Regions from separate parts of the Cupriavidus sp. HMR-1 genome, predicted to be linked through region 2. Evidence: predicted binding sites of a transcription regulator. Region 2 holds the regulator's gene; each other region holds the start of a gene.
What was found. Region 2 encodes LexA, which represses DNA repair genes until DNA is damaged. Its sites were predicted from a motif close to ACTGTATNNNNATACAGT; they were not measured.

Region 1 (7,538 bases), on a different contig from region 2:
TCGAAGCCGAAGTGGCCGAGCGCGCGCGGACTGAAGGCGAACTGCGCGCGACGCAGGATGAACTGGTGCAGGCCAGCAAGCTGGCGGCGCTGGGGCAGATGGCCGCCGGCATTACCCATGAACTGAACCAGCCGCTGGCGGCCCTGCGCACGTTCTCGGACAACACGCGCGTGTTGCTGGAGCGCGGTCAGCTCGATGCAGCCACCGGCAATCTCTCCGCCATCGCCGATCTGACCGAGCGGATGGGCAAGATCACGGGCCAGCTCAAGCTGTTCGCGGGCAAGGCGCGTCAGCGCCGCAATGCCGTGCGCGTGCGTGCCGCCATCGACCATGTGCTGCAACTGATCGCGCCACGGCTGGGTCGGGTGATGCTACGGGTGCGGGGGCTCGACGGCGACACGGCGGACCTGGCCGTATGGGCCGACGAACTCAAGCTCGAGCAGGTGCTGCTGAATCTCGTCGGCAATGCGCTCGATGCCATTGCGGCGGCCGGCGCCGAGGATGGCCGCGTCGATATCGCCGTCAGCGCGAAGGACGAGACCGTGACGCTGGTCGTGCGCGACAATGGGCCCGGTATCGCGCCGGAGGCGCTGCCACGGCTGTTCGAGCCGTTCTTCACGACCAAGGAGATCGGCCAGGGGCTCGGCCTGGGATTGGCGATTTCGTCGTCGATCGTGCGCGAGTTCGGCGGGCAACTGACGGCCGGCAACGTCGAGGGCGGCGGCGCGGAATTCGTCGTGACACTGCGGCGCTCGCGCCAGACGGCCACGGCGTGAGGCGCCTGAACGGCGTCAAGGATGACAGGTAAAGACATGATTGCGATGCAGGACGGATTGCGTGTGCTGTTCGTCGAGGACGAACCACTGGTGCGTCAGGCGACGGCGCAGAGCCTGGAACTGGCTGGCTTTTCGGTGCTGGCGCTGCCTTCGGCCGAAGCGGCGATGCCGCATCTTGGCGCGGACTTCCCGGGGGTGCTGGTTACCGATGTGCGCCTGTCCGGCGCGAGCGGGCTGGATCTGCTGCAGCACTGCCGCAATGCCGCGCCGGGCGTGCCGGTGATCCTGGTCACGGGGCACGGCGATATCACGATGGCGGTGCAGGCGATGCGCGAGGGCGCCTATGACTTCATCGAGAAGCCGTTCGGCGCGGATCGTCTGACCGAAACGGTGCGCCGCGCGCTGGAGCGCCGCGCGCTCGAACTGGAGAACCACGCGTTGCGCCGCGAGCTGGCTGGCCCGGCTGCCGGCACACGGATCATCGGCCGGTCGCCGGCGATCGCGCAGGTGCGTGACCTGATCGCCAATGTGGCGGCCACCGATGTGCCGGTGATGATCAACGGCGAGACCGGTACGGGCAAGGAACTCGTGGCGCGGAGCCTGCACGCGCTCTCCACGCGGCGTGACCAGCCCTTCATCGCGCTGAACTGCGGCGCCGTACCAGAGTCGATTTTCGAGAGCGAGATGTTCGGCCACGAGGCCGGCGCATTTACCGGCGCGGGCAAGCGGCGTGTGGGCAAGCTCGAACATGCGTCGGGCGGCACGCTGTTCCTCGACGAGATCGAGAGCATGCCGCTGGCCTTGCAGGTGAAGCTGCTGCGCGTGCTGCAGGAGGGCACGCTGGAGCGGCTCGGCTCGAATACGTCGATACCGATCGACGTGCGCATCATCGCGGCTTCGAAGGGCGACATGGAGGCACTGGTGGCGCAGGGCACGTTCCGGCAGGATCTGCTGTACCGGCTCAACGTGGTGACGATTCCGCTACCGCCGCTGCGCGAGCGACGCGAGGACATCGTGCCGCTGTTCGAGCACTTCATGCTCGTTGCCGCCGTGCGCTATCAGCGGCCGGCGCCGATCCTGTCCGAGATGCAGCGCCAGCAACTGATGCAACGACCCTGGCCCGGCAATGTGCGGGAACTGCGCAACGCGGCAGATCGACTGGTGCTGGGCGTGCCGGAAGGCGGACACGCCGGCGGCAAGGCTGATCCCGTTGACGAATCGACGCCGCTGCGCGAGCGGATGGAGCGCTACGAGCGCGCCGTGATCGCCGATACGCTGGCCCGCACGGGCGGTGCCGTCAGCCAGGCGGCGGACCTGCTGCAAGTGGGCAAGGCGACGCTTTACGACAAGATCAAACGCTACGGACTGTAACGGCCGTACTCGGGGAAGGCGGGGGTCGGTACACTCTGGCCCGGCTCTCTTCCCTGGTTTCTTATCCCGCGATATCCCGCGATATCCCGCGATACCCCGCGAGCGGAATAACGGTGGGGCAGAGGGCAAGCGCCTCCATTGCTACCGCCCCGACCCATGCCCCACGCCCATCCGGCCGACATCGACGGCCACCACCTGACCCCCGACACCGTCGCTGCCATCGCACGTGGCCAGCGCGCCGCCATCGTCCCGGAGCCCGTCCTTGGCAAGGTTGCCGATGCCCGCGCCCGCTTCGAGCAGGTGGCTGCGGCCAATGTGCCGATCTACGGCGTTTCCACGGGCTTTGGCGAACTGGTGCACAACTGGGTCGACATCGAACATGGCCGTGCGCTGCAGGAGAACCTGCTGCGCAGCCATTGCGCGGGTGTGGGTCCGCTGTTTTCGCGCGACGAGGTCCGCGCGATGATGGTCGCGCGTGCCAATGCGTTGGCACGCGGATATTCGGCGGTGCGGCCGGCCGTTATCGAGCAACTGCTGAAGTATCTGGAAGCCGGCATCACGCCGGCCGTGCCGCAGGTGGGTTCGCTCGGCGCCAGCGGTGATCTGGCGCCGCTGTCGCACGTCGCCATCACGCTGATCGGCGAAGGCAAGGTGCTGACCGACGATGGTGGTACGGCACCCACGGCCGACGTCCTGCGCGAGCGTGGCATCGCGCCGCTCGCGCTGGCGTACAAGGAAGGGCTGGCGCTGATCAACGGGACATCGGCCATGACCGGGGTGTCGTGCCTGTTGCTGGAGACGCTGCGCGCGCAGGTCCAGCAGGCCGAGATCATCGCGGCGCTGGCGCTCGAAGGACTGTCCGCCTCGGCCGATGCCTTCATGGCCCATGGGCACGACATCGCCAAACCGCATCCGGGACAGATCCGCTCGGCGGCGAACATGCGCGCGCTGCTGGCCGATTCGGCGCGGCTTTCCGGGCATGGCGAACTGTCCGCCGAGATGAAGACGCGCGCGGGCGAGGCCAAGAACACCGGCACCGGCGTGTTCATCCAGAAGGCCTACACGCTGCGCTGTATTCCGCAGGTGCTTGGCGCGGTGCGCGATACGCTCGATCATTGCGCCACAGTGGTCGAGCGCGAACTCAATTCATCGAACGACAATCCGCTGTTCTTCGAAGACGGCGAGCTGTTCCATGGCGGCAACTTCCACGGCCAGCAGGTGGCATTCGCAATGGACTTCCTGGCCATTGCCGCCACGCAGCTGGGCGTGGTGTCGGAGCGCCGCCTGAACCGCCTGCTGAGCCCGCATCTGAACAACAATCTGCCGGCGTTCCTGGCGGCGGCGAACGAGGGGTTGTCGTGCGGGTTTGCCGGGGCACAGTATCCGGCCACGGCGCTGATCGCCGAGAACCGCACGATCTGCAGCCCGGCGAGCATCCAGAGTGTGCCGTCGAACGGCGACAACCAGGATGTGGTCAGCATGGGGCTGATCGCCGCTCGCAACGCCCGCCGCATTCTCGACAATAACCAGTACATCCTCGCGCTGGAGTTGCTGGCGTCATGCCAGGCTGCCGAACTCGCGGGTGCGGTCGAGCAACTGGCGCCGGCAGGCCGCGCCGTGTTCGCGTTCGTGCGGGAGCGCGTGCCGTTCCTGTCGATCGATCGCTATATGACCGACGATATCGAGGCCATGGCGGCGCTGCTCCGTCAGGGTGCGCTGGTTGAGGTCGTGCGCGGCGCAGGCATCGAACTGGCCTGACGAACTCTGGCGGTAGCTTTCGGTAATGAGCGGTTTCCTACTTCCACATGCCGCGCATTCGGCTGGCGAGGTCTACCTGCGGTAGCGTGGCCTTCGCCTGCTGGCCTTCCCCCGGCATTGGCGCGGGCGGCCACGAGCGGCTGTAGAAATTTGGCATCACGCGGTTCGGCAGGAAGCGCGTGCGCGATGCGTAGACGTGGCGATCGCCAAAGCCGACCTGGTTGTGCACGTAGAAGCGTTGTGGCACGACGATGTCGAGGTGGTCGCGCGCGCGCGTCATCGCCACGTACAGCAGGCGGCGCTCTTCCTCGATTTCCTCGGTGGTGCCGGTGGCAAGATCGGATGGCATGCAGCCATCTACCGCATTGAGCACGTACACGGCCTTCCACTCCTGCCCCTTGGCCGAATGGATCGTCGACAGGATCAGGTAGTCCTCGTCGCGCGAGGGCACGCCCGATTCGTCGCTCGATGCGCTGGGCGGGTCGAGCGTGAGTTCGGTGAGAAAGCGTTCCCGAGACGCATAGGTGGCCGCGATGCGCTCGATCTGCTGCAGATCCGCCTGCCGCGCGGCGGCATCGTCGTGCATCCGTTCGAGGTGCGGCATGTACCAGGCGATCACCTGTTCGAATTCCGATGGCCATGGCGAGGTCGGCGCCATCAGCGCACGCGCCAGCGTCACCAGTTCATCCCAGGCGGGCGCGGCGGCGGGGGGCGGCTCGAAGGCTTCGAGCGCGATCAACGGTTCGGTGGCGGCTTCCAGTCCTTCAAGCACGCGCGCGGCCGTTTTCGGGCCGATGCCGGGCAGCAACTGCAGCGTGCGGAATCCGGCCATGCGGTCGCGTGGATTTTCCAGCCAGCGCACCACAGCCATCACGTCCTTGACGTGCGTCGACTCCAGAAACTTCAGTCCGCCGAACTTCACGAACGGGATATTGCGCCGGGCCAACTCGATCTCGACCTGGGCGCTGTGGTCGGCCGCGCGGAACAGCACCGCCTGCTGCATCAGCGACAAGCCAGCCTCGCGCCGCGCCAGTACCTGCTCGACGACGAAGCGCGCCTGCTCGGCCTCGTCGTTGACCACCACCACGCCGGGCTTCTCCGCCGATTCGCGCAAGGACCAGAGATCCTTGGTGAAGCGTTCGGCCGCGAGGCCAATCACGGCATTGGCGGCGCCGAGGATCGGCTGCGTCGAGCGATAGTTCTGCGACAGCGTGACCTGCTCGGCCGGCGGCGAGAACCGTGTCGGGAAATCGAGGATATTGCGCACGGTGGCGCCGCGGAATGCGTAGATCGACTGCGCGTCGTCGCCCACCACGGTCAGGCCGCGCCCTTGCGGCTTGAGCGCCAGCAGGATCGACGCCTGCAACGCGTTGGTGTCCTGGTACTCGTCGACCAGCACATGGTCGAAGCGTGCGCCCATGTCCTGCGCCAGTGCGGGCTCGGTCATCGCCTGCGCCCAGTAGAGCAACAGGTCGTCGTAGTCGAGCACCTGCTGCTTCTGCTTGGCTTCCACGTAGGCGGCGAACAGGCCCTTGAGCGCGTCTGCCCACATCGCGTAGCGCGGGAACTGCGTCTTCAGCACAACCTCGAGCGGCAACTGCGTGTTGACCACGCGCGAATAGATTGCGAGGCAGGTTTCCTTGCGCGGGAAGCGCGAGGTCTGCTCGGATAGCCCGAGGTCATGGCGGACCACGTGCATCAGGTCGGCCGCATCGCCGCGGTCGCTGATGGTGAAGGTCGGAGCAAGCCCGAGCGTTTCGGCGTACTCGCGCAGCAGGCGGGCGCCGATGGCGTGGAACGTGCCTGACCACTGCAGCGCGGCGCGCCCCGCGCCGGTCTGGATGCCGAGTGCCTGGTCGACGATGCGCTCGACACGGCGCCCCATTTCGGAGGCGGCGCGGCGCGAGAACGTCAGCAGCAGGATGCGGCGCGGATCGGCGCCGTTCACGACCAGATGCGCCACCCGATGCGCGAGCGTGTTGGTCTTGCCAGAGCCCGCGCCGGCAATGATCAGCAGCGGCGCGTCACCGTCGTACTCCACCGCCGCGCGCTGTTCCGGATTCAGCCGGGAAAGATAGGCGGGGGCGTCGGCGACCTCGGTGTCGGGCGACTCGGCAGCGGCTTCAGGGGCAAGTTCCGGTAACACGTCAGGGCAGGCAGTCGGATGGATGCGATGAGAAAAATCTGGCGCTCACTGTATATCCATACAGCCCTGACAGGCAAGCCGGATGCCCGACGATGTGAGCCGGGCAACAAAAAAGGTGCCGCATGGGCACCTTTTCGTTGGGTTTGGCGTTGTTCAGGCCGCGTTGGCCAGTGCGCCGTCGAGCAGCTTGTGCAGGGCGTCCCACTCGGGCTCGCCCACGTAGCGCTTGAGAATCTTGCCGTTCTTGTCCACCACGAAGGTCGTCGGCGTGAGCTGGACGTTGCCGAAGGCCTTGGCCGCCGCGCCGTCGGCGTCCATCGCCACCTTGAATGGCAGTTCACGGGTCTTGGCGTAGTTCATCACGTACATCGGCGGGTCGTAGTTCATCGCCACCGCCACGAAGTCCAGCCCCTTGTCCTTGAACTGCTTGTAGGTGCTGACCATCTGAGGCATTTCCTTGACGCACGTGGCGCAGCTCGTGGCCCAGAAGTTGATCAGGTAGACCTTGCCCTTCAGGTCGCCAGTGCTGAGCTTTTCGCCCGAAAGCAGCGTGAATGTGGCGTCGGGGACCGTATTCGCGGGCGTCATGGCGCGGTAGCCGAAGAAGCCGAGCAGCGCGACGATGACAACGGCTACAGCGATCGGCCAGCGCTTCTTGCTCGAGGGTGTGGCAGGGGTGGCGGAATTCGACATGGGGTTACGGTCCCGAGGGGAGGCCATCTACAGACAGCGGCTATTCTACTGCCGCTGTTAGCCGGCAGTGGCAAGCCGGATCAAATGCGCACTATCTGCGGCATTCCGCCGCATTTCCTGGTGATTGACTACTTGGACGCCGCCAGCCCTTCGGCGAGCCTGGCACGTGCCGTATCCACGGCTTGTTCGAGGTAAGCGCCGTAGAAGTCCGGCTGCAGGCCGCGCAGCGGGCTGGCCAGGTTGCGGCCGTTGCGATCCAGGAACAGGACGGTCGGGGCCACCGTGATGTTGTGGGCGCGTGCCCATTGCTTCGCGGTGGTCATGGTGCCGTCGGCGTCGCGCAGCGGCGTGTCGGCCGTCATGTCGAGCTCGCGCGCGGTGATCTCGCCAGCGGCCGCCTGTGGCGCCAGATAGTTGCGGCGGGCGGTCTCGCAATACGTGCAGCCGGGCAAGCTGACCAGCACGACCAGCGGCCCGCCCTGTTTCGCGGCGTCAGCGGACTGGGCGGCAATATCGGTGACGGGCGGCAGATGGCTTGCCGCCATCGACACAGCCGGGCCCACCAGCAGCAACAGCGCGGCGAGACCATGCAGAACGGAGCGAAGCAGGGGCGAGCGGGGCGTCATGCTGGGGCGTCGGTGGGTATTCCGTGAGAACCTGGTGAAGACGTCGCCGCATTTGATTTCGTGCGCATCTGGTGCGAACGTGCGCGGCTTCCCGGATAATACCGGCTTGCGCCAGATTGCGCCGACATCCCCCATGCGCCGCCCCAGCCCCCGACCTGCCCCTCGCGT
Region 2 (7,538 bases):
CGAATAGCGTGCCCATACCGATGGCCAGGTAGCAGCTCACAATCACCCACATCGGCGGTGCAGCGCCACCCACTGCGACATGACCGCTGGCAATCAACAGCATCCAGATAATGCCGATGGTCTTCTGCGCGTCATTACCGCCATGACCCAGGCTGTAGAGCGACGCCGACACCAGTTGCAGGCGACGGAACCAGCGATCCACGCGCGACGGCGGCGTGCGGAAGAACGTCCAGCCGACGATCACCATCATGATCGAACCCAGGATGAAGCCGAGCAGCGGCGAGATCAGGATAAACGCGACGGTCTTGAGCAGGCCGTTGCCGACCAGCGCGCCCGTGCCTGCCTTGGCCACCGCGGCACCCACCAGCCCGCCGATCAGGGCATGCGAGGACGACGAAGGGATGCCATACAGCCAGGTAATCACGTTCCAGGCAATCGCCCCAACTAAGGCACCAAAAATCACGTAATGATCGACGATATTGACGTCGATGGTTCCGGTACCGACTGTGGCTGCCACCTTGAGGTGGAAAATAAAGATGGCGATCACGTTGCACATGGCCGCCATGGCCACGGCATGGTGCGGCTTGAGCACGCCCGTGGAAACCACCGTGGCGATCGAGTTGGCCGCGTCGTGGAAGCCGTTCATGAAGTCGAACAGCAGCGCAAGCGCGACCAACAGGCCGATCACCCACAAGCTCATTTGAACAGTATGCATGCGAGTACGCGCCTCAGGCGTTTTCCAGGACGATGCCTTCGATGATGTTGGCCACGTCCTCGCACTTGTCGGTAATGGACTCGAGCTGTTCGTAGATCGCCTTCAGCTTGATCAGACGCTTGACGTCGGTTTCCTCGCGGAACAGCTTCGACATCGCCGAGCGCATCACACGATCGGCCTCGGATTCGAGCTGGTCGATCTGCTGCGTGGTCTTCAGGATCGCACTGGCGTTGCCCATGTCTTCGAGCAGCGCAACGGCAATCTTCACCTGATCGCAGCACTGCACGCAGATCGCCGCCAGACGACGGGCCTCGTCGGTCAGGCTCGTCACGTCGTACAGCGAAATCGTCTCGGCCACATCCTCCATCAGGTCCAGGATGTCATCCATGGTCGTGATGAGCTTGTGAATCTCGTCGCGGTCCAGCGGGGTGATGAACGTCTTGTGCAGCAGGTCGATCGTGTCATGCGTGACGCGGTCCGCCTTCTTTTCGGTGGCCTGCACGCGCCGGGCATGGGCTTCGGCGTTGGGCAGGTCGTTGACCAGCGCCTCCAGCTCATGGGCTGCAGTCACCGCGCAATCGGCGTGCTGGTTGAAATATTCGAAGAACTTGCCCTCAGTGGGCATGAATCGACCGAACATGAAATGTCCTTGTGGCGCGCCTCAGGGCCGCGCTTGGTTGTTTTGCAAATGGGATGCAGGGCAAATTGCATGACAGCCGCGCGAGGGCGGCTGTCATCAAAGCGCAATATTTTACAGGTATGCGCCGCCCTGCGGGGTAATCACGGCGAATCAGGTGTCGTTGTCAAAGAACGCCGGGCCACCGCTAAAGTTGTCAAACTTCGTAAATTGACCCAGGAACGTGAGCCTAACGGTGCCGATTGGACCGTTACGCTGCTTGCCGATGATGATCTCGGCCGTGCCCTTGTCTTGCGAATCCGGGTTGTAAACTTCGTCGCGATAGATGAACAGAATCACGTCGGCATCCTGTTCGATAGCGCCCGACTCTCGCAAGTCGGACATCACGGGGCGCTTGTTCGGGCGCTGTTCCAGACTGCGGTTCAGCTGCGACAAGGCAATGACCGGGCAGTTGAGCTCCTTGGCCAACCCCTTCAGCGAACGCGAGATCTCCGAGATCTCGGTGGCACGGTTCTCGCCGCTACCCGAACCCGACATCAGCTGGAGGTAATCGATGATGATCAGGCCAAGCTGCCCGCATTGCCGCGCCAGACGGCGGGAACGGGCACGCAACTCCATGGGATTCAGCGCCGGCGTCTCATCGATGAACAACTGCGCGTCGTTCATGCGCTGAATCGAGTGCGTCAAGCGCGGCCAGTCCTCGTCGAGCAGTCGACCGGTACGCAGGCGATGCTGATCGAGGCGCCCCACCGAGCCCAGCATACGCATGGCCAACTGGACGCCCGCCATTTCCATCGAGAAGACCGCTACAGGCAGCCCCTGCTCGACGGCCACGTGCTCGCCAATATTCAGTGAGAATGCCGTCTTACCCATCGAGGGGCGTCCCGCCACGATGATCAGATCCCCCGCCTGCATACCACTGGTCATGCGGTCGAGGTCGATGAAACCGGTGGGTACGCCGGTCACATCGCTGGTGGAGTCACGGTGGTAAAGCTCGTCGATCCGCTCGACCACCTGCGTCAGCAGCGGCTGGATCTCCTGGAAGCCCTTCTGGCCACGCGCGCCCTCTTCGGCAATGGCGAATACTTTCGACTCGGCTTCGTCGAGCAGCTCGCGCACCTCACGCCCCTTGGGCGCGAAGGCCGCCGACGCGATGTCATCGGCGACGGTCACGAGCTTGCGCAGCACCGCACGTTCGCGCACGATTTCCGCGTAACGACGGATATTGGCCGCACTCGGCGTGTTTTGCGCCAGCGAGTTCAGGTAAGCCAGCCCTCCGACCTCCTCGGCCTTGCCGGCTCCCTGGAGCATCTCGAAGACAGTGATCACGTCGGCCGGCTTGGTCGCCGAGATCAGGCGGGCAATGCTCTGAAAGATCAGCCGATGGTCGAAACGATAGAAATCGGCTTCGGAAATGAAGTCGGCAATCCGGTCCCAGGCGGCGTTATCCAGCAGCAACCCGCCAAGTACCGATTGCTCGGCCTCGATGGAATGCGGTGGAACCTTGAGACTGTCTAGTTGGGGATCTGCGGCGGGCGCGTTCATGGGGGGCAATTATAGCGGCGCTGAAGGCCGCGCAAACAAAAAAGGCAGGAGCGCAGCTCCTGCCTTTTTGTGCATCGCGTACGCCAAACCGAGCTGGCGCACTGCTTCGCGGGGTACGGCTTAGACGTGCTCGCCCAGAACGGCCACGGTCACATCCACCACCACGTCGGTGTGCAGAGCAACGCTGACCGGGTGGTCGCCAACAACCTTCAGCGGGCCGGACGGCATGCGAACCTGAGCCTTCTCCAGCTTGAAGCCTTGGCCAGCCAGGGCTTCAGCGATGTCGGCGTTGGTCACCGAACCGAACAGACGGCCGTCCACACCCGACTTCTGGGTGATCTGGACGGTCAGGCCGTTCAGCTTCTCGCCTTCAGCTTGAGCGGCAGCCAGCTTTTCGGCGGCGGCCTTCTCCAGCTCGGCGCGCTTCACTTCGAATTCGGCGATGGCGCTTTGCGTTGCGCGGCGTGCGCGCTTGGTCGGGATCAGGAAGTTACGAGCGTAACCGTCCTTCACGCGAACGATGTCACCCAGGCTACCCAGGTTGATGACTTTTTCCAGCAGAATGACTTGCATCGTGTATTTCTCCTTGCGGTCCTGGGACTATCAGTTCTTGTGCAGGTCGGTGTACGGCATCAGCGCCAGGAAGCGGGCGCGCTTGATGGCCGTATCCAGCTGACGCTGATAGTGAGCCTTGGTACCGGTCAGGCGAGCCGGCGTGATCTTGCCGTTGTCGCCGATGAAGTCCTTCAGCGTGTCCAGATCCTTGTAGTCGATCTGTTCGACGCCAGCCACGGTGAAACGGCAGAAGCGCTTGCGCTTGAACAGCGGGTTCTGTTGCTGAAAGCGCTTCTTGTTCTTGTTGTCACGTTTGACGAATGCCATGATTCAATCCTTTTCGAATGCTTTACATCGAGTGATGTGAAAGACCAGTGTCCTGCTGTTGCGGTGCTTGCGGGCCAGAAAGCCTTCGCAATCGAGCAGCGTATCGAGCGGCAACCGCTCAAGCTGCTGACCAATGGCGCCAATGCCCATGGCCACGATTGCGAACTCCACCTGCCGGGGCGTTTCCGCCTCCAGCGCCTCGCCGGCATGCTGCAGAATGCAGTTGACGACGGGCACTCCGGCCGGCGTATAGCGCAACGCCTCTCGCTCGACGAGCGTGGCGATCAGCCGAAGCTGGTTCACCGCGACATAGCAGTCCGCTCTCAGGCGGGCTGGCCTTCCGTGGTCGTTTGCGCGGCCTTGCGGGCTTCTTCGCGCTGCACTTCCTTCATCATCGGCGAAGGAGCAGTCTCGGCCTTCTTGGTCTGAACGATCAGGTGACGCAGCACGGCGTCGTTGAACTTGAACGCGTGTTCGAGTTCAGCCAGCGTGTCCTTGCCGCATTCGATGTTCAGGCAAACGTAGTGAGCCTTGGCCAGCTTCTGGATCATGTAGGCCATTTGACGACGGCCCCAGTCTTCCACGCGGTGAATCTGGCCGTTTTGCGACGTGACGAGCTGCTTGTAACGCTCGATCATCGCCGGCACTTGTTCACTCTGGTCCGGATGGACGATAAATACGATTTCGTAATGACGCATTGACGCTCCTTTTGGGATGAGCCACCCGGGCGTCACGTCCGGTGCGGCAAGGTTGAGTAGCCCGCGAGTATAGCCCGGAAAGGGGCCTTCCCGCAAGAATTCGGCGCCCGGCCTGCCTCAGTACCGCTCGAAGAGCGCCTGAAGCCGGGCCGCATCGCGCCCCAGCGAAGGGTCGTCAGCCAACGCCAGCAGCAGCAGCACGCGCGCCTTGTAGGGGTTGAGGTCACCCGACGAGACGAATACGCCACCTATCGGTCGCGGCGGTGCGGGGATTGCCACATGACCAGCACCGGTACGCGAACTACGCGCCACCGCTATACCACATGCCGCGGCGTCGACCAGCGCGGCCGTCAGCGTTTCGTGCACGGAACCGTTGCCAGCCGCGGCCACGACGAACCCTAGCACGCCTGCGGCCACCATCGCGTCGATAGCTACCCTCCCCGGCTGCGCATAGCTGGCGACGATCTCCACCAACGGCCATACAGCGGGCACCGGCAAGCGCGGCGCCTGACCAGGACCCGGGGTGCGCGAGAAATGGACGTAGGTATCCTGCACAAAGCCAAGCGGACCGGCAACTGGCGAATGGAAAGCATCGACAGCCGACGTATGCGCCTTGACGACATCACGCGCGGCATGAATCTGCTGATTCAGGACCACGAGCACACCCTTGCCAACCGCCGCCGGGCTTGCCGCCACGCGCACCGCATCGAGCAGGTTCAGCGGCCCGTCAGCCGAAAGCGATGTCGATGGGCGCATGGCCGCAGTCATCACGACAGGCAACGGGCAAGCCTGCGTCAGATGCAGGAACATCGCCGTCTCTTCCAGCGTGTCAGTGCCATGTGTGATCACGATTCCGGCGACATCGGCCTGCGCGGACCAATACCCGATTCGCGCGGCAAGCAACCGCCAGAGATCGAACATCATGTCCTTGCTGTCCACCTGCGCCACCTGCTCCGCTTCGACCCGCGCCACATCTGCCAGCGCGGGCACTGCCTGCACAAGTTGCGATACAGGTACTGTCGCAGCCTGATAGTGCGCGCTACTGGCAGGATTAGCGGACGAACCGGCGATGGTGCCGCCAGTCGCGAGCACAACGATACGAGGCAGGAGTACGGACATGGACGGGGTTGACGGAGCTTGAAGGCGGGCCGATTGTAACTGCGCGAACGCCTGGCCGAACCCGTGGCAAACCCGTGGGCCTCACCCCACGGAACTACTCGTGTTGAGCCGGCTGCGCAAAATGTGCTTGCACTTCACCCGATACTGTATAAAATCACAGCATACTGTTTAAACATACAGTGCTTCGGCACAAGACCTGCGACCCATGGCGACCCTGACACCCCGGCAGCAGCAGATTTTCGACCTGATCCGCGACACGATCCGCAACACGGGCTTTCCGCCCACTCGTGCTGAGATCGCCGCCGAATTCGGCTTCTCCTCCCCCAATTCGGCCGAGGAACACCTGCGGGCTCTGGCGCGCAAGGGCGTGATCGAGCTGACGCCGGGCGCATCGCGAGGCATTCGCCTGAAGGTGACGCGTAGCGACTCTGAACGACCCGATCAGTTCTCGTTACCGATGGCGGGTGTGCTGCAACTGACATTGCCATTAGTCGGTCGTGTCGCAGCTGGCAGCCCGATTCTGGCTGCCGAGCATATCGACCGGCAGTATCAAGTCGATGCCTCTGTCTTTGACGAGCGCCCCGACTATCTACTTCGCGTTCGCGGCCTGAGCATGCGCGACGCCGGCATTCTGGATGGCGACCTGCTTGCCGTGAAGAAAGCCAGCGAAGCTGCGAACGGTAAGGTTGTCGTCGCCCGTCTGGGCGATGACGTCACCGTCAAACGCTTGAAGAAACGCGGCGATACGATCGAGTTGATCGCCGAGAACCCCGACTTCCAGAACATCGTCTTGCATGCAGGACGTGATGAGTTCTCCCTGGAGGGTATCGCAGTTGGCCTGATCAGATCTTCAGGCTTCTGACTCTCCGGACCCAGGCAGCTGGCCACCTGCCCCGGTCACCCGCTTTTGCTTTGCCAACGCCGCCCTGTCCTTTACGGACGACGGGTGCGGACTTCTGCTGAACGCAAATTACGAGGTGTTGCCATGCTGCAATCCGAAACCGTCGCATCCCGCCGTCCGGTCAAGCCGGTCCCCTTCCGCCAGATCAAGGGCGTTCGCGTCTACCAGGGCACCCATCGCCGCACCATGGTCGGCAATATGGCCGCCATCTGCCGAATGCTCGAGCTTGCTGAACCCTCCTCGAAAACTCTTGATTGAGGCAGCCCGCTCTCTTCTGTCACCATGCACTGCAGCGCATTGCTGCATGTACGGGCGATGATGGCCCCGGGACCCGACGCTGATCGGGGCCCGACCATCATCAATCTGACTCGACATTAATCGGCCAACGGCGCGCCGAACCAATCGGACGCGAGGTCTGCCTCAAAGGCAGCCAGCCAGGTCGCAGCCCCGCCAGCGCCTCCTTTGTATTTCTGCAACTGACCGCCGACCACGCGTTCGACAGTCACCATATCCGCAGCAGCCCCCTCCCCCGGATTGAGCGCGTTCGCAACCGCGAATTCGAAATCCTCGGGGACGAATCCGTGCCTGGCGCAAATGGACTCCAGAGCCTCCCGCACATCGGGAGAGAGTTCGTGAAATCTGAGCGTCATCCTTCTCCTCCGCAGCATCTGCAATTCCTGATCTTTACAGATTACTTGCCCGATTTCGCGACGTCGCGCATTTTCCTAGCCATTCGTAGTTCTTTGGGCCAATGAAAATTTCTCGCTCTCCGGCTAGGGTAACAACCGAGAACGTCGATCGTGGCGGAAAGCGCCAACCCAGCATGGTTTTGCCCCATTCGATCCGACGATGACGAGAGGTTGAAGCCTTTCGTCCCTCCCACGCCCCTATACCGCACAGCACCTTCAGGAGATGCACGATGGCCAAGCACGATACGTCAGGGCTCGCCAGCCTGTCGCCTTTCGAACTCAAGGACGAACTCATCAAGTTGGCAGGAAGCGTATCGAATCGCCTGATGCTAAACGCCGGGCGAGGTAATCC
Region 3 (7,538 bases), on a different contig from region 2:
CAACGCGCTGACGGCGGATCAGTTCTGATCCGGCGCACCGGGTATCAAGGCAATGAAAAGGGCGACCCCTCGGGGTCGCCCTTTTTTTCGTCACCGTGCCGAAGGATCAGGCCGGTAGCGGCCGTGGCAAGTGGTGTGTGCGCGGCTGCTTGCGGTAGCGATCCACCGAGAGGTCGTCGGCACGGATTGCCGGGCGCGTGCCCGAGACCAAATCGGACAGCAACTGGCCCGAGCCGCAGGCCATCGTCCATCCAAGCGTGCCGTGACCCGTGTTGAGCCAGAGGCCGCGGATGCCAGCGGGGCCAACCACCGGAGTGCTATCGGGTGTCATCGGGCGCAGGCCGGTCCAGAACGTGGCACGGCTCACATCGCCCGCGCCCGGGAACAGGTCGTTCACCACGTGTTCCAGCGTGCGGCGCTTGTTCGGATCGAGCGAGCGGTCATAGCCGACGATCTGCGCCATGCCGCCCACGCGGATGCGGTCGTCGAAGCGCGTGATCGCCACCTTGTACGTCTCGTCGAGCACCGTCGACACCGGGCTCTTCGATGCATCGGTGAGCGGCACCGTGATCGAGAAGCCCTTGAGCGGATAGACGGGCAGGTTGGACAGGCCCGGCAGCACGTGCTTCACGAACGGCGTGGACCAGCTGCCCAGCGCCACCACCACGGCATCGGCCATCATCGGTTGCCCTTCGACGATCGCGCCGGTCACCGCATCGCCTTGCGTCAGCAGGCCGTCGATCGAGCGGTTGTAGATGAACTGCACGCCGATCGATTCAGCCATGGCTGCCAGCCGTTCCGTAAACAGCTGGCAATCCCCGGTTTCGTCGTTCGGCAGGCGCAAGCCACCGGCCAGCTTGTGGCCGACGGCGGCGAGCGCCGGTTCGCTCGCGGCGAGTTCTTCGCGCGAAAGCAATTCGTATGGCACGCCGGCTTCCTCGAGCACGGCGATGTCGCGCGACGCGGCTTCCAATTGCGCGTCGGTGCGGAACACCTGGAGCGTGCCCTGCTGGCGGCCTTCATAGCTGATGCCGGTATCCGCGCGCAGCGCGCGGATGCAATCCCGGCTGTACTCGGCCAGACGCACCATGCGCTCCTTGTTCACCGCATAGCGGTCGGCAGTGCAGTTCTGCAGCATTTGCCACATCCACTGGAGCTGGAACAGCGTGCCGTCGGGTTTGATCGTGAGCGGTGCGTGCTCCTGGAACATCCACTTGATCGCCTTGAGCGGAACGCCGGGTGCTGCCCACGGCGACGCATAGCCCGGAGAGATCTGGCCGGCGTTAGCAAAGCTGGTGCCAAGGGCGGGGCCGCCTTCGCGGTCTACCACGATCACTTCGTGACCGGCGCGGGCCAGATACCACGCACTGGTGACGCCGATAACGCCACTGCCAAGAATTAGAACGCGCATGTCGGGGGCTCTCTACTGCGGAATGGATGTGTGGGAGAATTCGCTTCTATACTATTGACTTCAAGGCAGTCATAGTTACCGAATTTATCCGTAAAACAGGAAAAAATCATGAGAACGAGTCGTCAGCCGGTACGTGCGCTGGATCGGCTGGATCGGAAGATTCTGGGGGTCCTGCAGGCTGACGGCCGGATTTCGATGAAGGAGCTGGCGGAGGCCGTTGGGCTGACCATCACGCCGTGCATCGAGCGGGTGAAGCGGCTCGAACGCGACGGGGTCATCATGGGGTACTACGCGCGGCTGAACCCGACGCTGCTCGGCAGCGCGCTGCTGGTCTTCGTCGAGATCTCTCTTGGGAACAAGTCGGGCAACATGTTCGAGCAGTTCCGGCGCGAGGTGCTGCGGATCCCCGAGGTGCTCGAGTGCCACCTGGTATCGGGCGATTTCGACTACCTGATCAAGGCACGCATCCGCGAGATCGGCGAATATCGCCGGCTACTCGGCGACATCCTGCTGCAACTGCCGGGCGCGGCGCAGTCGAAAAGCTACGTGGTGATGGAAGAGATCAAGGAGACGCTGGCGATCGCCGTGGACGAGAAGGAGCGCAGTCAGCCAGGCTGACGCGGCTCCAGGCCTGCCGGCTCAGAAAAGAGAGCCCTGCGGCGAGTCCTCGGGCGGCACGCGGAACAGATCGGTGCGCAGCGAATGGCGTTCCTGATTGAGCCCAAACCTCCGGCACGCGAGCTCGAAACGCTTGCGGACCAGATCGGCAAAGATGCCCGTCCCGCGCATCCGGCTCGTGAATGCCGCGTCGTTGTGTTTCCCGTTACGCATGTCCTCGATGATGCTCAGCACATGCTGCTTGCGGCCGGGGAAATGCTGCTCGAGCCATTCGATGAAGATGCCACGAACCTCTAGCGGCAGGCGCAGCATGACGAAGCCAGCCGACGTTGCCCCGACTTCGCTGCAGGCCTTCAGCACGTTTTCCAGATCGTAGTCGGTGAGCGCCGGTATCACCGGGGCGAAGAGCACCCCGGCCGGCACGCCGGCCTCGGCCAGCAACCGGATGCCTTCGATCCGTTTGGCTGGAGTGCTGGCGCGCGGCTCCATCTTTCTGGCGATATCGGCATCGAGCGTCGTGACGGACATGAACACGCGCGCCAGCCCGTTGCGGGCCATGCGGGCAAGGATGTCGATATCTCGCGTCACCAGGAACGACTTGGTCGTGATGGCCACCGGGTGCTGGAAGCGTTCCAGCACCTCCAGAATGCCGCGCGTGAGCTCGAATTTCCGCTCGATCGGCTGGTACGGATCGGTGTTGGTGCCGAGCGCGATGACGCTCGGCTTGTAGTGTTTCTTGCGGAGTTCCTGCTCGAGCAGCGTAGCGGCATTTGGCTTGGCGAACAGTTTCGTCTCGAAGTCGAGGCCGGGCGACAGGCCCAGGTAGGCATGATTCGGTCGCGCAAAACAGTACGAGCATCCGTGCTCGCAACCCCGGTACATGTTGATCGACTGGTCGAACGGAACATCGGGCGACTGGTTGCGCGAGATGATCGTCCTGGCTGGCTCGATCGCGATCGTTGTCCGTGGCGCGGGAGACTCGCCGTGCAAGGCTTCCAGATCGGCAAGCATGGCCGCATCCGCCTCTCGGGACAGGCTGTCGAAACGCGATTCCGTGTTGGACAGCGCGCCTCTTCCCTTGCGGAAACCATCGGGTAGTGACGTCATGGGGGCTCTTGACTCGTACAATCTCCAATACTGTATAAATATACAGTATTGCCGGCGAGATACCAGTGCCCTGCTCAGCGCCCTGATGGAATGTGCGCCCTGGGGATTGAACCTCCGACGGGCTTCAGATCCGGTCAGACGGTAGGTGTGGCCAAGGGAGGTGCGTCGTCGCGATCCCAGTAGGGCGGGGAGCCGAACCAGTTGGCAAAGAAGTCGACGAAGGCGTGTGTCTTGGCGGGAACCAGATGCCGGCTCGGATAGACCGCCCAGATCGAGACGACCGGCAATATCGGGTACTCATCCAGCACGGTGACCAACTCGCCGCGGCGCAGGTATGGCGCCACATCCCAGGTCGACTTCAGCGCGATGCCCATGCCCGCGATGATCGCGTCGCGAATCACCTCGCCGTTATCGGCGCGTAGCGTGCCCCGCACGCTCACCGCGCTTTCGCCGACTGGGGTATCGAAGCGCCAGGTCGATTGATCGCCAAGGATCAGACAGTTGTGATTGCGCAGGTCTTCCGGGTGCCGAGGGGTGCCGTGCCGCGCGAGGTATTCCGGCGATGCGCAGATCACGCGATGACTGGGTGCGAGCGGCCTGGCGACCAGCGAGGAATCGGGGAGCGCGCCCATGCGGAGCGCGACGTCGATCCCACTATCGACGAGACCGACGATCTGGTCGCTCAGGCGCAGATCCAGTGTGATGCCCGGGTAGGTGGACAGGAAGGCGGGGATCGCCGGCGAGACATGCTGGCGTCCAAACGAGGCAGGCGCCGTGACACGCAACGGGCCGTGTGGAACCTCCGCGCCTCGGCCCACGGATTGCGCGGCCACCTCCGATGCGGCCAGCAATGGCTCGGCATGAGTCAGGAACTGCTCGCCATCACCGGTGAGCGAAAGGCGGCGCGTTGTGCGATGTAGCAGGCGGGTGCCTAGCCGATCCTCCAGGCGCTGGAGCCGGGCGCTGGCAGTCGATGTCGACAGTCCCAGATCGCGTGCGGCCGCCGACAGGTTGCCGAGCGCCGCCGCGCGCACGAAGACCGCGATATCGGTCAGGTCGAACGGCATCGTTGGCGCGCGAAGTGGGGCCAGGCCGTCGGCTATTCCTGCGAGAGCGCCTTGGCTGCTTCGACTTGCGATTCGAAGAACGTCTGGAAGCTGATGGCAAGCCCTGCCATCAGCAGGCCGGTGCCGATCATCAGCGAGAAGATGATCAGGATGACCACGGGCCAGCCCGAGCGCGTGGGCGTGCCATGAGGGTTGTATTGCGCATCCCACTTGTCGTCGGGGCGCAGCCCGAACACGATGGCCGTCAGGAAGGCGCTGATAAGGGACGCGCCGCCGGCCACTGCGAAGACCCAGTTCAGTGCGGTATTGCCCGTGCCGAGGATCAGCGAGGCGATACCGAGCACGCCTGCTACGGTGCAAAGCAGGTGGACCCAGCCGAACTTGTCGCCCAGCCCTTTCAGATAGAAGCGATGCGCTCCAAGGCTGCCGAGCAGGAAGGCCAGCGCAACGGTGGCCAGTTTCGATTTGCCGCGTGTGTTGCGGGCTTCAGTGGCGATGGCGGGGGCTTGGCTGGCTGCAGGCATCGGTATGGGGACGGAGACGGTATGGCCGCCATGGCGGGCAGTGGTCGCACATTGTACGCCGGGCCCGGACCGATACCCCAGTGGTCAGAACGGCCAGACGGAGGCCAGAACGCCGGATACCAGCACGGAGATATGCGTTTCGCTGTACAGCACGAGCGTCAGCAGCAGCATGAACAGCACTGACAATGACAAATGGCCCGCGTGCCGGGCCAGGTCCGAAAAAAGCGGGGACATGATGAACCTCGACAGGGATGTCTTGTGGAGGCTGCGCCCGACCTTGGTGTCGATCAGTGGGTACCGGGCAGAGGCAGGTCAGGTCGGTTGCCGTCTGCGCAACGACGGCACGCTGTGCGACTCCGGACAGCGCCGGGCGGCAGCCTGTGCGGCGTCAATCAGCACGCACAAATGTAGAGACAAAGGGGAGCGCGTGGAAGTTCCGGTTACGTGACAAGCCATCGTCGCGGCTAGCGTCCGCCGTCCCGTCCGCGCGCCTGCCATCCCGGGCCAACATTGCCGGGGTGTGCTTCGGCATTTCGGAGCGTGGCTTCGCCGGGGCTGTTGCGATCGCCGCCACCGGGCTGGCGTGCGCGTTGCTCGTCGTCGCGCCCGCCGGGGCTGGCGGGGCGCCCGCTCAGACGGTCGTCGTTACGGGCCCTTGCTTCCATGCGATCAATCTGTGCCTGCACATGATCGCGATTTTCCGCCCGCACGCTGGCGATCTCCCATCCGTTGGCAGAACGCACCGCCTGCACCGTGCGATCGGTGCGGTTGTGATGCCAGAAGGCGACTTGCGCGTGGCTGACTGCAATGCTGCCGCCAAGGCTGGCAACAGCCACGGTACCAGCCACCATAAGGCGCAGGAGGGGGCGGGTAAACATGCGGAATCCCAAGGTCCTGTTGCTGAGAGAAGTCAGGAGTTGGGTTCATGGTACGCAGGGGCCGTGTGACCGCCAATGCCAATCCCGTTACCGGTGTAACGGATTGTTTCGTCAAATTTGTCAGCTTTGGCGCGTCTACTTCGATGCCGCGCCAGGCCAGCATTGGCGCGGTATCGAAGCGGTTTCAGGGCGCGTAGCGGATGCGATAAATCGCATTGGCTTTGTCGTCGCTAACCAACAGCGAACCGTCGCTTGCCACCTGCACGTCGACCGGGCGACCCCACGCCTTGCCGTCGCGCAGCCATCCTTCGGCAAAGATCTCCTGGCGAATGACGCGCCCATCATCATCGAGCACGATCCGCGCAATCCGGTAGCCGATGGCAGTGGATCGGTTCCAGCTACCGTGCTCGGCGATGAAGATGTTGTTCTTGCGGTATTCCGGCGGAAACTGCGTGCCGGTGTAGAAGCGCATCCCGAGCGCGGCCACATGTGGCCCCAGCTTGGCGACTGGCGGAGTGAACGCCGAACACGGGCGCTGTTTTCCGAACTCCGGGTCGGCAATTGTGCCGGCGTGGCAATACGGAAAGCCGAAGTGCTCGCCTTCACGCGTCAATCGATTCAGTTCGTCGTCGGGCTGGTCGTCGCCGAGCCAGTCGCGCCCATTGTCCGTAAACCACAGTTCGTGCGTGATGGGGTGCCAGTCGAAGCCAACCGTGTTGCGCACGCCCCGGGCCACCACGCGCAGGTCGGAACCGTCGGGCTTCATTTTCATGATGTTCGCGTAGCGGTTCTCATCCGGCGCGCAGATATTGCATGGCGCGCCGACGGGCACGTAGAGATACCCGTCAGGTCCAAATGCAATGAATTTCCAGCCGTGATGGGTTTCGGTCGGGAATTTGTCGCTGATAGTGACCGGGCGCGGCGGGTCGTCAAGACGGCCCTCGATGTTGTCGAGCCGTACGATGCGCGACGTCGATGAGGCATACAATGCGCCATCGCGAAAGGCGACGCCCACGGGCATCGTGAGTCCGGACGCGATGACGCGCGTCTTCGGATGTGGGCCGAGCGGCGACTCCAACGCATATACCTTGCCCTCCGCGCGGCTGCCCACGAACAACGTGCCCTTCGGCGACAGCGTCATGGCTCGCGCGCCGGGCACGGCGTCGCTGAGCACTTCGATCTTGAAGCCCGGCGGCAGCCGGATCTCGTCGATCGGCAGGGCGGCCTGCGCCGTCGCCGCAGACCAGACGGCACCCAGTAGCGCCAGCCTGCAGAGGAATTTCGCGAGGTAATTCGCAATGTGCCGATTTGGCCGCATGTCATGCCTCCGGTTCACGGTTTTCGCCACGGTCTGGCTGGCCGCATGTTGCGTCAAAAGCGCACCGATGGAGCCGAACAGGGCGGGAAAGTCCTAAGTGTTTGTTTGGGCTCGGGAAGTGGGCTATACTCTTGCGTTTCGTGTTCGCACGCTCCCGTTTTTTCGAGGAATTAACATGGTCGTAATCCGTCTGGCTCGCGGCGGCAGCAAGAAGCGCCCGTTCTTCAATATCGTTGCTACCGATTCGCGCAACCGTCGCGATGGCCGTTTCATCGAACGTATTGGCTTCTACAACCCGCTGGCTTCCGACAAGGAAGAGGGCCTGCGCGTTGTGCAGGACCGTCTGGCCTACTGGCAAGGCGTTGGCGCTCAACTGTCGCCGACCGTTGCCCGCCTGGTCAAGCAAGCCGGCAAGGCTGCAGCCTGATAGGTCTTGCGCGGCGTGCCCGTATGGCCCGCCGATGCAGAACTGACGCACCGCTAAAGTGACTGGCAATGCCCCCGGCCGCAAGCCGTTGAATCTGGCCGCCACGCAAGGCGGTGTCTCCGGCCGGCAGGAAAAACTGCCCGCCGCGCTGTTGTTTACGGACAGCCTGCCCGACGATCTGGTCGAGG

Region 1: D769_RS30515 (ATP-dependent helicase) is a predicted target of LexA. The motif match lies at 6,099-6,116, and genes of this name have one in related genera.
Region 3: D769_RS07570 (PA0069 family radical SAM protein) is a predicted target of LexA. The motif match lies at 3,166-3,183, and genes of this name have one in related genera.

The regions. Positions count from the first base shown of each region.
Region 1 is NZ_ANKP01000282.1:1,355-8,892, forward strand. Features, by position in the region: gene D769_RS30500 (ATP-binding protein) at 1-776, shown strand, start outside; gene D769_RS30505 (sigma-54 dependent transcriptional regulator) at 822-2,147, shown strand; gene cmdF (tyrosine 2,3-aminomutase) at 2,304-3,905, shown strand; gene D769_RS30515 (ATP-dependent helicase) at 3,943-6,051, opposite strand; gene D769_RS30520 (TlpA disulfide reductase family protein) at 6,205-6,744, opposite strand; gene D769_RS30525 (thioredoxin family protein) at 6,873-7,370, opposite strand; gene D769_RS30530 (hypothetical protein) at 7,504-7,538, shown strand, end outside.
Region 2 is NZ_ANKP01000236.1:35,031-42,568, reverse strand. Features, by position in the region: gene D769_RS24830 (inorganic phosphate transporter) at 1-715, opposite strand, end outside; gene D769_RS24825 (DUF47 domain-containing protein) at 729-1,355, opposite strand; gene D769_RS24820 (replicative DNA helicase) at 1,506-2,897, opposite strand; gene rplI (50S ribosomal protein L9) at 3,018-3,470, opposite strand; gene rpsR (30S ribosomal protein S18) at 3,501-3,779, opposite strand; gene priB (primosomal replication protein N) at 3,783-4,082, opposite strand; gene rpsF (30S ribosomal protein S6) at 4,103-4,477, opposite strand; gene D769_RS24795 (asparaginase) at 4,595-5,596, opposite strand; gene lexA (transcriptional repressor LexA) at 5,802-6,458, shown strand; gene D769_RS32460 (hypothetical protein) at 6,582-6,755, shown strand; gene D769_RS24785 (hypothetical protein) at 6,872-7,147, opposite strand; gene D769_RS24780 (bifunctional aspartate transaminase/aspartate 4-decarboxylase) at 7,417-7,538, shown strand, end outside.
Region 3 is NZ_ANKP01000049.1:88,117-95,654, forward strand. Features, by position in the region: gene D769_RS07555 (acyl-CoA dehydrogenase) at 1-28, shown strand, start outside; gene D769_RS07560 (D-amino acid dehydrogenase) at 107-1,411, opposite strand; gene D769_RS07565 (Lrp/AsnC ligand binding domain-containing protein) at 1,520-2,029, shown strand; gene D769_RS07570 (PA0069 family radical SAM protein) at 2,051-3,136, opposite strand; gene D769_RS07575 (LysR family transcriptional regulator) at 3,271-4,203, opposite strand; gene D769_RS07580 (TM2 domain-containing protein) at 4,236-4,727, opposite strand; gene D769_RS32260 (hypothetical protein) at 4,812-4,961, opposite strand; gene D769_RS07585 (hypothetical protein) at 5,192-5,605, opposite strand; gene D769_RS07590 (sorbosone dehydrogenase family protein) at 5,790-6,923, opposite strand; gene rpsP (30S ribosomal protein S16) at 7,099-7,350, shown strand; gene rimM (ribosome maturation factor RimM) at 7,409-7,538, shown strand, end outside.